One region of the Marichromatium sp. PS1 genome, then DNA from elsewhere that is predicted to be linked to it. Evidence: predicted binding sites of a transcription regulator. Region 1 holds the regulator's gene; the other holds the start of a gene.
The links. Region 1 encodes FliA, which starts transcription of late flagellar genes. Its sites were predicted from a motif close to GCTAAAGTTNNNNNNNNNNCNGCCGATA; they were not measured.

Region 1 (4,371 bases):
GCTCAGACAGGTGCTCGAGGCGTTCCAGTCGAGCGAACCCTCGGCCCTGGTGTTGACCAAGGTGGACGAGACGGAACAGCTCGGCGAGACCCTGTCCGTGTTGATGGAGCAGCGGCTCGGTTTGATTTTTTATAGCGATGGTCAACGCATGACCGAAGATTTCCACAAGGTCGATACACTCTATCTCACCCGCTTGGCGCTCCAGGAGCGGGCGCACGCCATGCGTGCGCCGGGCGGCGCCCGCGCCTCTCTCGATGGTCTGGCAATGAACGCGATGCCGGCGTCCACGCGGACGTCTGGTGAACAGGGCAGCATGGTTCTGGAGTCGGTCTTGCCCTTCAGGACGCCTGCCCATGCAACCGCCTAGCAATCGGCTCAGGAGTATCGCCGTCGCCAGCGGCAAGGGGGGCGTCGGCAAGACCAATGTCTCGGTCAATCTCGCCGTCGCGCTCGCGCGCATGGGACGGCGGGTGATGCTGTTCGACGCCGACCTCGGTCTGGCCAACGCCGATCTGCTGCTCGGACTGCGCCCGACCAAGACCCTGCACGATCTCGTCGAAGGGCGGGTCGAGGGACTCGAGGATGTGTTGGTGCAAGGCCCGCAGGGCATGCAGCTGGTGCCCTCGGCCTCGGGTATCGCCAGCATGGCCAATCTCAGCCCCGCCGAGCATGCCGGGCTGATCCGTGCCTTCAGCTCCTACCGTCAGCCGCTCGACGTGCTCATCGTCGATACCTCGGCCGGCGTCCAGGAGTCGGTCACCGCCTTCTGCAAGGCGGTTCAGGAAGTGATGGTGGTGGTCTGTGACGAGCCGGCATCGCTCACCGACGCCTATGCACTGATCAAGGTGCTGCACCAGGATCACGGCTTGCGTCGTTTCCGCATGGTCTGCAACATGTTGAGCTCGCCGGAGGCCGGTCGGCGTCTGGTGCGCAAGCTCTCGGCCGTCTGCGCCCAGTACCTGCCGGAGGTGATGCTCGAGGCCTCGGGTATCATCCCGCTCGACGACAACCTGCGTCGGGCCGTGCAGCGGCGCGGGCCTGTGGTCGACCTGTATCCGGGCAGTCCCTCGGGGCGCGCCTTCACCGAGTTGGCGACCCGGGTCGATCGTTGGCCCATCACCGAGACCGACCTGGGCGGGATCGGCTTTTTCGTCGAACGGATGTTGCAAAGTGCCTGATGGCCCCGAAACGTCCATTGCAGGGGTATCCTAGCCTGGCCGACCGGCCCGACGAGCTGGTTGCGGCCAATGTCGATCTGGTACAGCGTATCGCGCATCATCTGGCGGCGCGTCTACCGCCGTCGGTGCAGCTCGACGACCTGGTCCAGTCGGGCATGGTGGGGCTGATCGAGGCCGCGCGCCAGTTCCAGGCGGGACAGGGCGCGACCTTCGCGACCTATGCGACCATACGCATCCGTGGCGCGATGATCGATGAACTGCGCCGCGCGGACTGGACCCCGCGCTCGGTCCATCGCAACACCCGTCGCATCGCCGCAGCCATCCGTGAGGTGGAGACGCGCGAGGGGCGCACGGCGAGCGACGCCGAGGTCGCCGCCGAGCTCGAGATCGGGCTGGCGGACTATCATGCGATGCTGCAGGACAGTGCGAGCGCCAACGTCCTCGGCATCGAAGACCTGGGCGGCCCGGAGATGGAAGCCGATCGCTGGTTGGCGGGGACGGAGGATTCGCCCCCGGAGCAGCTCGCTCAGGCGCAGTTTCGCCTGGCACTGGCCCAGGCCCTGGGTGGCTTGCCGGAGCGCGAGCGCCTGGTCATGAACCTGTATTACAACGAGGCGTTGAACCTGCGCGAGATCGGCGCCGTGCTCGGCATCACCGAGTCGCGTGTCAGCCAGATCCGCAGTCAGGCCTTGCACCGCTTGCGCTCACGGTTGTCCGACTGGACCGGCGAGGGCAGTGAGTCGCTGTTGTGATCGATAAATCCGACAATTGACACTGGGAGTTCAGTGTGGACAAAGGCATGAAGATCCTCGTCGTGGACGATTTCTCCACGATGAGACGCATCATCAAGAACCTGCTGCGCGAGCTGGGGTTCAATAACACCATGGAGGCCGACGACGGCAGCACGGCCTTGCCGATGCTCAAGAGCGGTGGCTTCGATTTCCTCATCACCGACTGGAACATGCCCAACATGGAAGGCATCGAGCTGCTGCGCCAGGTCCGCGCCGACCCTGAGCTCAAGGAGCTGCCGGTGCTGATGGTGACGGCCGAGGCCAAGCGCGAGCAGATCGTCGAGGCGGCCCAGGCTGGCGTCAACGGCTATATCGTCAAGCCCTTCACCGCCGAGACACTGAAGGAAAAGATCGATAAGATCTTCGAGCGGGTCGCAGGCTAGGGTCGGGCTGAAGCGACTGTCTCGCGCTGCGCCGGCCGTCGCCTCATCGTTCGCCCCTGGCGCTGACACATGGACTCAGCCCACTCCGGCACGTGCCTCCATGGCCGGCCCAGCCATGTCACGGGTAGCCTTTTCGTTCGGCCTGGGAACAATCGATGGACAATGACGAAACACGTTTGACCGCACAGCTTGCACTTGCGCAGGAGCTGGTCGAACACCTCCAAAACGGCGATGAGGAAGGCGCGCGTCTGGTCATCCAGCAGTTGCGCTTCCCCTACGAGCGTGAGCTGTTCGAGGAGCTCGGCAAGCTGACCCGCGAGCTGCACGAAGCGCTGCAGAGCTTCCGCGGCGACTCGCGTCTGGTCGAGATCACCCAGGACGAGATCCCGGACGCCAAGGAGCGGCTCTCCTATGTCGTCACCATGACCGAGCAGGCCACGCACCGCACCCTCAATGCGGTCGACGAGGGCTTGCCGATCGCCGAGCGGGTACATGACAGCGCGGTGCGGCTCTCCGAGCGTTGGGGGCGGTTCCGGCGCCGCGAGCTCTCGCTCGATGAGTTCCGCGAGTTCGCGCGCGAGCTCGACGCCTTCTTCTCCGCCACCGGTCAGGAGACCGAGCGGCTGCGCTCGCTGATGTCCGAGGTCATGATGGCCCAGGACTTCCAGGATCTTACCGGCCAGATCATCGGGCGGGTCATCCGTCTGGTTCAGGACGTCGAGGAGAACCTGGTCGGCTTGATTCGACTCTCCAGCGGACGCATGGAAGGGGCTGTCGCCAAGCCCGTCGAGCCGACCGTCGAGAAGGCCGAGGAACCCGCCCGGGGTGGTGTCGGGCCGGCGGTGCCCAACACCAGCGACGATCTCGGGGATGTCGTTTCGGGTCAGGACGACGTCGATGCCCTGCTGTCCAGTCTCGGCTTCTAGTTGCCCGAGCCCATCGAGTTCAGAGGATAAGGTGAATGCCAATCGACCCGAATGACGAAATTCTTCAGGATTTCCTGGTCGAGGCCGGCGAGCTGCTCGAAGGCTTGAACGAGCAACTGATCGATCTGGAGCAGGATCCGGCGAACCGCGACCTGCTCAATTCGGTCTTCCGCAGTTTTCATACCATCAAGGGTGGCGCGGGCTTTCTCAACCTCAATGCGCTGGTCTCGGTCTGTCATCATGCCGAGGACGTGTTCAATCTGCTGCGCAACGGCGAGCGTCATGTCGATGCGCAGTTGATGGATACGGTGCTGCGGGTGCTCGATGTCGTCAACGTCATGTTCGGCGACCTGCAATCGGGCAAGGAGCCCGAGCCCGCCGCGCCCGAACTGATCGCCGAACTCGAGCAGCTGGCCTCGCCTGCGGCGGCGGCCCCCGAGCCGCCCCCGGCTCCCGTCGAGCCGGTGCCTGCCGAGCCCGAGGCGGCGCCTGAGCCGCCCTCCGAGTCCGTGGCGGCGGGTGCCGAGCCCGCGGATGAAATCACCGAGCAGGAGTTCGAGGCGTTGCTCGATGCGCTCAGCGGTCAGCCCCAGTCCGGTGCTGCGCCCGCCGAGTCTGTGCCCCCGGAGCCGACCGCGTCGACTTCCGCCGAGGTCTCGGCTGCGGGCGGGCCGCCAGTCGAGGAAGAGCCCGCCGGCGAGGATACCGACCTCATCACTGACGAGGAGTTCGAGAACCTGCTCGATCAGCTCCACGGCAAGGGCGCCTTCACTGCGGCGCCCGCGCCGAAGGCGGCGGCCGAGAGCGCGCCTTCCTCACCCCCGCCGGCGCCACAGCCGAGCACCGCGCCCGCCCCCGCCAAGCCGGCGCCGAAGCCCGAGGGCGAGAGCAGTGCTGCGGCGGCTGCGGCGCGTGCCGTCAAACAGGCTGCCACTCCGACCGAGACCTCGGTGCGGGTCGATACCAACCGACTCGACGAGATCATGAATCTGGTCGGCGAGTTGGTGCTGGTGCGTAACCGGTTGAGCATGCTGCGCTCGCAGACCGAGGACGACGAGGTTTCCAAGGCGATCAACTCGCTCGCCCTGGTCAC
Region 2 (4,371 bases), on a different contig from region 1:
TGGCGCGACACCATCGACCGCATCGCCTCGTCCGCACCGATGCGGCTCGCCCAGGCGCTCGGGCTGCGTCTCAGCGTCACCGCGCTGCTGCTCGGCTGGCTGGTCGTGCTGGTCGGGATCAACGCGCTCTACCCGATCGACGTCAGCGGTCTCTTCCTCTCCGCGGTCTTCCTCACCCTCTATGTGCTGCCCGGGCTGATCGCCCATGACCGCGGACTGACCAGACGTCTGCGCATCACCCTCATCAATGTGCTCTTCGGCTGGACCCTCGTCGGCTGGGTCGCGGTGCTGTTCTGGGCACTGCTCGGCGACGGCGAACCCACCCCGCAGGGCGGCGCCGAACCCCAGGCCTGATCGGCCCGTCGGCGCGCGGCCCGAACCGCCCCACGGCCGCCTCGACCTTCGCCGGCAACACGGACACCCGGCGTACAAAAGTCACCGGGTTTCCGTGACCTGAACCCCGGACACCCGGTGACGATCAGGTTACAATCGCGTGACAATCGCCCCGGGCGCATGGTCTGAAGGAGTTCGCGAAGCAGGGATCGCTCGCCCGAGGATCCAATCGCCCGAGCGCACGGATCACGCCCGGTCTTGACGTGGCCCGCCCATCCGGGCGCCCGCACTCATCACGTCCGACCCCGCCGCATCGCCGCTCGGCAAGACAACGACCAGGACCGCCCCGGTCCACACGCACAGTCAAGAACAACCGAGCCAACATGTCCCGCATCCATCTCAGCCTCGGCCGCAAGATCGGCCTGGCCCTCACCGTCATACTCGTCTTCATGCTGCTGATCGCGCTGATCGGCTGGAGTGGACTGCAACGCACCGACAAGGTCCAGCAGGCGCTGATCAAGAGCTTCGAGCAATCCAACTTCCAGCTGGTCAAGGAGATCGACCACCTGGCCTGGGTCAACGATCTCGGGCTCAGTCTGCTGCTCGACCAACCCTTCACCGGCGAACTCGACCCGCACCGGTGTGACTTCGGCAAGTGGTACGACAGCCTGCGCAACGACCCGGGCTATGCGCGCTACCCCGAAGCGTTCCGCGCCGCCTTCGACACCATCGCGGTCCCGCATCGCGCCGTCCACGAGTCGGCCAAGCGGATCAACAGCGCACTACAGCGCGGCGATCACGATCAGGCGCTGCGCATCTATCGCAACGAGACCCTCGCCTACCTGCAGACCCTGCGCCATCTGTTCGGGGTGCTCGAGGAATCGCTCCAGGCCCAGCAGCAGGAGAGCATCGCCATCTCCGCAGAGACCAGCCAGCTGGCACGCTGGAGCATGCTGGGCGCGGCCAGCGTCGCACTGGTGCTCGCGGCCCTGCTCGGCGTGCTGCTCACCCGCCTGGTGGTCCGACCGGTGCGCGCCACCACCGCGCGACTGCGTGACATCGCCGAGGGCGAGGGCGACCTGACCCAGCGTCTCGAGGTCCACGGCAACGACGAGATCGCCGATCTCTCGCACGCCTTCAATGCCTTCATCGCGCGCATTCACACGCTGGTCAGCCAGGTCGCCGGCGCCGCCAGCCAACTCTCGGCCGCCGCCGAGCAGCTCTCCGGGACCAGCACCGAGAGCCGCGAACACGTCGCCCAGCAACAGCGCGAGGTCGAGCAGGTCGCCACCGCGATGCACGAGATGGCCTCGACCGTGGCCGAGGTCGCACGCAACGCCGCCGAGGCCGCGCAGGCGGCTCAGAACACCGACAACGAGGCCGAGGCCGGCAGCGCCGTGGTCGGCGAGGCCAACACCACCATCGATGCGCTGGCCCTCGAGGTCGAGAGCGCGGCCGAGGCGATCTCGCGCCTCGCCGCCGACAGCGAGGAGATCGGCAAGGTGCTCGACGTGATCCGCGCCATCGCCGACCAGACCAATCTGCTCGCACTCAACGCCGCGATCGAGGCGGCACGCGCCGGTGAGCACGGGCGCGGCTTCGCGGTGGTCGCCGACGAGGTGCGCAACCTTGCCAGTCGCACCCAGGCCTCGACCACCGAGGTGCAGGAGATGATCGAACGATTGCAGGGCGGCGCGCTCGGCGCGGTCGAGGCGATGGAGCGCGGTCGCGCCAAGGCCGGCGAAGGCGTCGCCCAGACCACGCACGCCGCCGAGTCCTTCCAGACCATCACCCAGTCGATCAGCACCATCACCGACATGAATGCCCAGATCGCCAGCGCTGCCGAGGAGCAGTCCGCGGTCGCCGAGGAGGTCAACCGCAGCGTCTCCAACATCAACGACGGCACCGCGCACGCCGCCACCACCTCCGGCCAGATCGCCCACGCCAGCGAGGCCCTGGCCGCGCTCGCCCTCGAACTCCAGACCCTGCTCGGGCGTTTCCATATCTGAGCCGCCAGCCGCCAGCCGCCAGCCGCCAGCCGCCAGGGAAGGCTAGCGCCCATGACTAAGGCCGAGAGCTGGAGACTCGCCGTTGGTGGTTCAGCCACCAGCGACCAGCTGCCAGCGCCGAAGGCTGGCAGCCATGACAGGCAGCTGGAGGCTGATCGCTGATAGCTAAGATTCAAGAACCTCTTGCCGCGGCCGTTACTCAGGGACGGAACAGACTCGCCCCGGAGGCCCAGAGATGATCTCGCTCCACTCATCCGTCTCGCAGCTCCAATCGCTCACGACCCTGCGCTCGGGTGCCGGCGCATCGGGCTCGCCGACGACAGCGACCCGCGACGGCAGCGCAGCGGCGCCACAGCAGCAGGTGCTCGAGCGACTCGCCGCGCACATCCCCGGCATGGACGCCAATGCCGTGCGCAAGCTCGACGCCGAGAACTTCACCCCGGAGAAGGTCGCCAACCGCATCGCCGATGCGGTGGCCACCGGGCTGGAGAGCGCCCGCGCCCGTGGCCGCTCCGAGGCCGAGGTCGAACAGCTCTATCAGCAGGCCGTCGAGGGCGCACGCAAGGGCTTCGAGGAGGCGCGCGAGATCCTCTCCAACCTCGACATGCTCCAGGGCAAGGTCGCCGAACAGCTCGACGAGACCGAGCAACTGACCTTCGCCGCGCTCGACGGCCTGGCCCCCGGCGGCCAGAGCACGGCGAGCAGCGCCACTACCGCCATCGGCGTCGCCGAGCGCTTCCAGCACGCCGAGTCCTTCTCGCTCGAGGTGCGCACCCGCGACGGCGACAGCGTGCGTATCGACTTCGGCCAGCAGCTCGACTACAGCGCCACTGCAGCACTCGCACGCGACAGCGAGGGCAATCAGGTGGCGCAGTTCGACGTCTCGCGCAGCGCCTCCAGCAACTACAGCTTCAGCGTCAAGGGTGATCTCGACACCGAAGAGCTCGACGCCATCCGCAACCTGGTACAGGACACCAGCGAGCTGGCCAACAGCTTCTTCCAGGGCGACGTGCAGGCGGCCTTCTCCCAGGCCGGCAGTCTCTCGTTCGACGCCGGGCAGCTCTCGCGCATGGAGCTGAACATGAGTTCGAGTACCAGCTACTCGGTCGCTCAGGCCCAGCGCTATCAGGAGACCCAGCAACTCGGCAACGACTCGCAGAGCGAGCGCCCCGGTCGTCGGATCGGTCAGCTGATGGATCAGATGCAGGAGCGCTTCTCGCAGCCTGCGCTCGGCTTCCTCGAGGACGCCCGCGCCAGCGGTGCCGAGCTGATGCAGGGCCTGGTCGAGCAGGATGAGCGCTTCGTCAGCGCCGAGAAGCAGCAGCAGGACGACTTCCGCTCGCACATGAGCCGACTGCTCGACGCCTTCGCGCCACGGCGCACCGACAGCGATGACTGAGGACTACTCGGGCAGGTTGGGCGGATCCCAGTCATCGAGTCGCGCCCCCGAGGCACAGGCCGCGCGCCACGCCGCGAGCCGCTCGAACTGAGCGCGGCTCGCGGCGGCCAGTAACACGGCGAGTTCGCGAACCTCGGGCGCCGCCTGATCGACCAACCCGGCATAGAAGTCACGACGACACCGGGCATCGCGCATGCCCAGCTCCAGCACCTCGGCCACGCTCATCAGATAGTCGACGCCCTCCCCGCCGACATCGGGCGCCGGCGCACCGTCACCACACCAGGCGAAGTCCCAGGGCGCGATGCGCGGCAGACACAGCCCACGCGCGCGGTGCTCGACCCGGGCCACGGTGGCCTCGCTGAGCCCGGCCAGTCGATCGAACGCAGCCGCCGCGGGCGCATTGTGGTGCAGCACCATCCCGGCGGCGAGTTCGGTATAGCGCTCGTGGCTGGCGTGTTCGAGTTCGAGCGCGTGGGCGAGCAGCGCCGCGAGAGAATCCACCGACCCCGGGCCCGCGCTCATGCCAGCAGCCCCGACTCGATCTCTTCGAGCGTGCACGCGGGAGCCTGCTCGGCCCGCCAGGGCGTGAGGGCGCGGCGAAACAGCAGTCCCAGGGTCTTGCCGTCATCG

Region 2: a site for FliA is predicted at 2,513-2,540, ahead of ACAM26_RS00480 (DUF5610 domain-containing protein). Genes of this name have one in related genera too.

The regions. Positions count from the first base shown of each region.
Region 1 is NZ_BAAFHB010000004.1:62,876-67,246, forward strand. It holds gene flhF (flagellar biosynthesis protein FlhF) at 1-367, shown strand, start outside; gene ACAM26_RS09445 (MinD/ParA family protein) at 354-1,178, shown strand; gene ACAM26_RS09450 (RNA polymerase sigma factor FliA) at 1,178-1,930, shown strand; gene cheY (chemotaxis response regulator CheY) at 1,978-2,352, shown strand; gene ACAM26_RS09460 (protein phosphatase CheZ) at 2,508-3,278, shown strand; gene ACAM26_RS09465 (chemotaxis protein CheA) at 3,314-4,371, shown strand, end outside.
Region 2 is NZ_BAAFHB010000001.1:101,246-105,616, forward strand. It holds gene ACAM26_RS00470 (superinfection immunity protein) at 1-354, shown strand, start outside; gene ACAM26_RS00475 (methyl-accepting chemotaxis protein) at 717-2,342, shown strand; gene ACAM26_RS00480 (DUF5610 domain-containing protein) at 2,578-3,741, shown strand; gene ACAM26_RS00485 (rubrerythrin) at 3,745-4,242, opposite strand; gene ACAM26_RS00490 (thiamine pyrophosphate-dependent enzyme) at 4,260-4,371, opposite strand, start outside.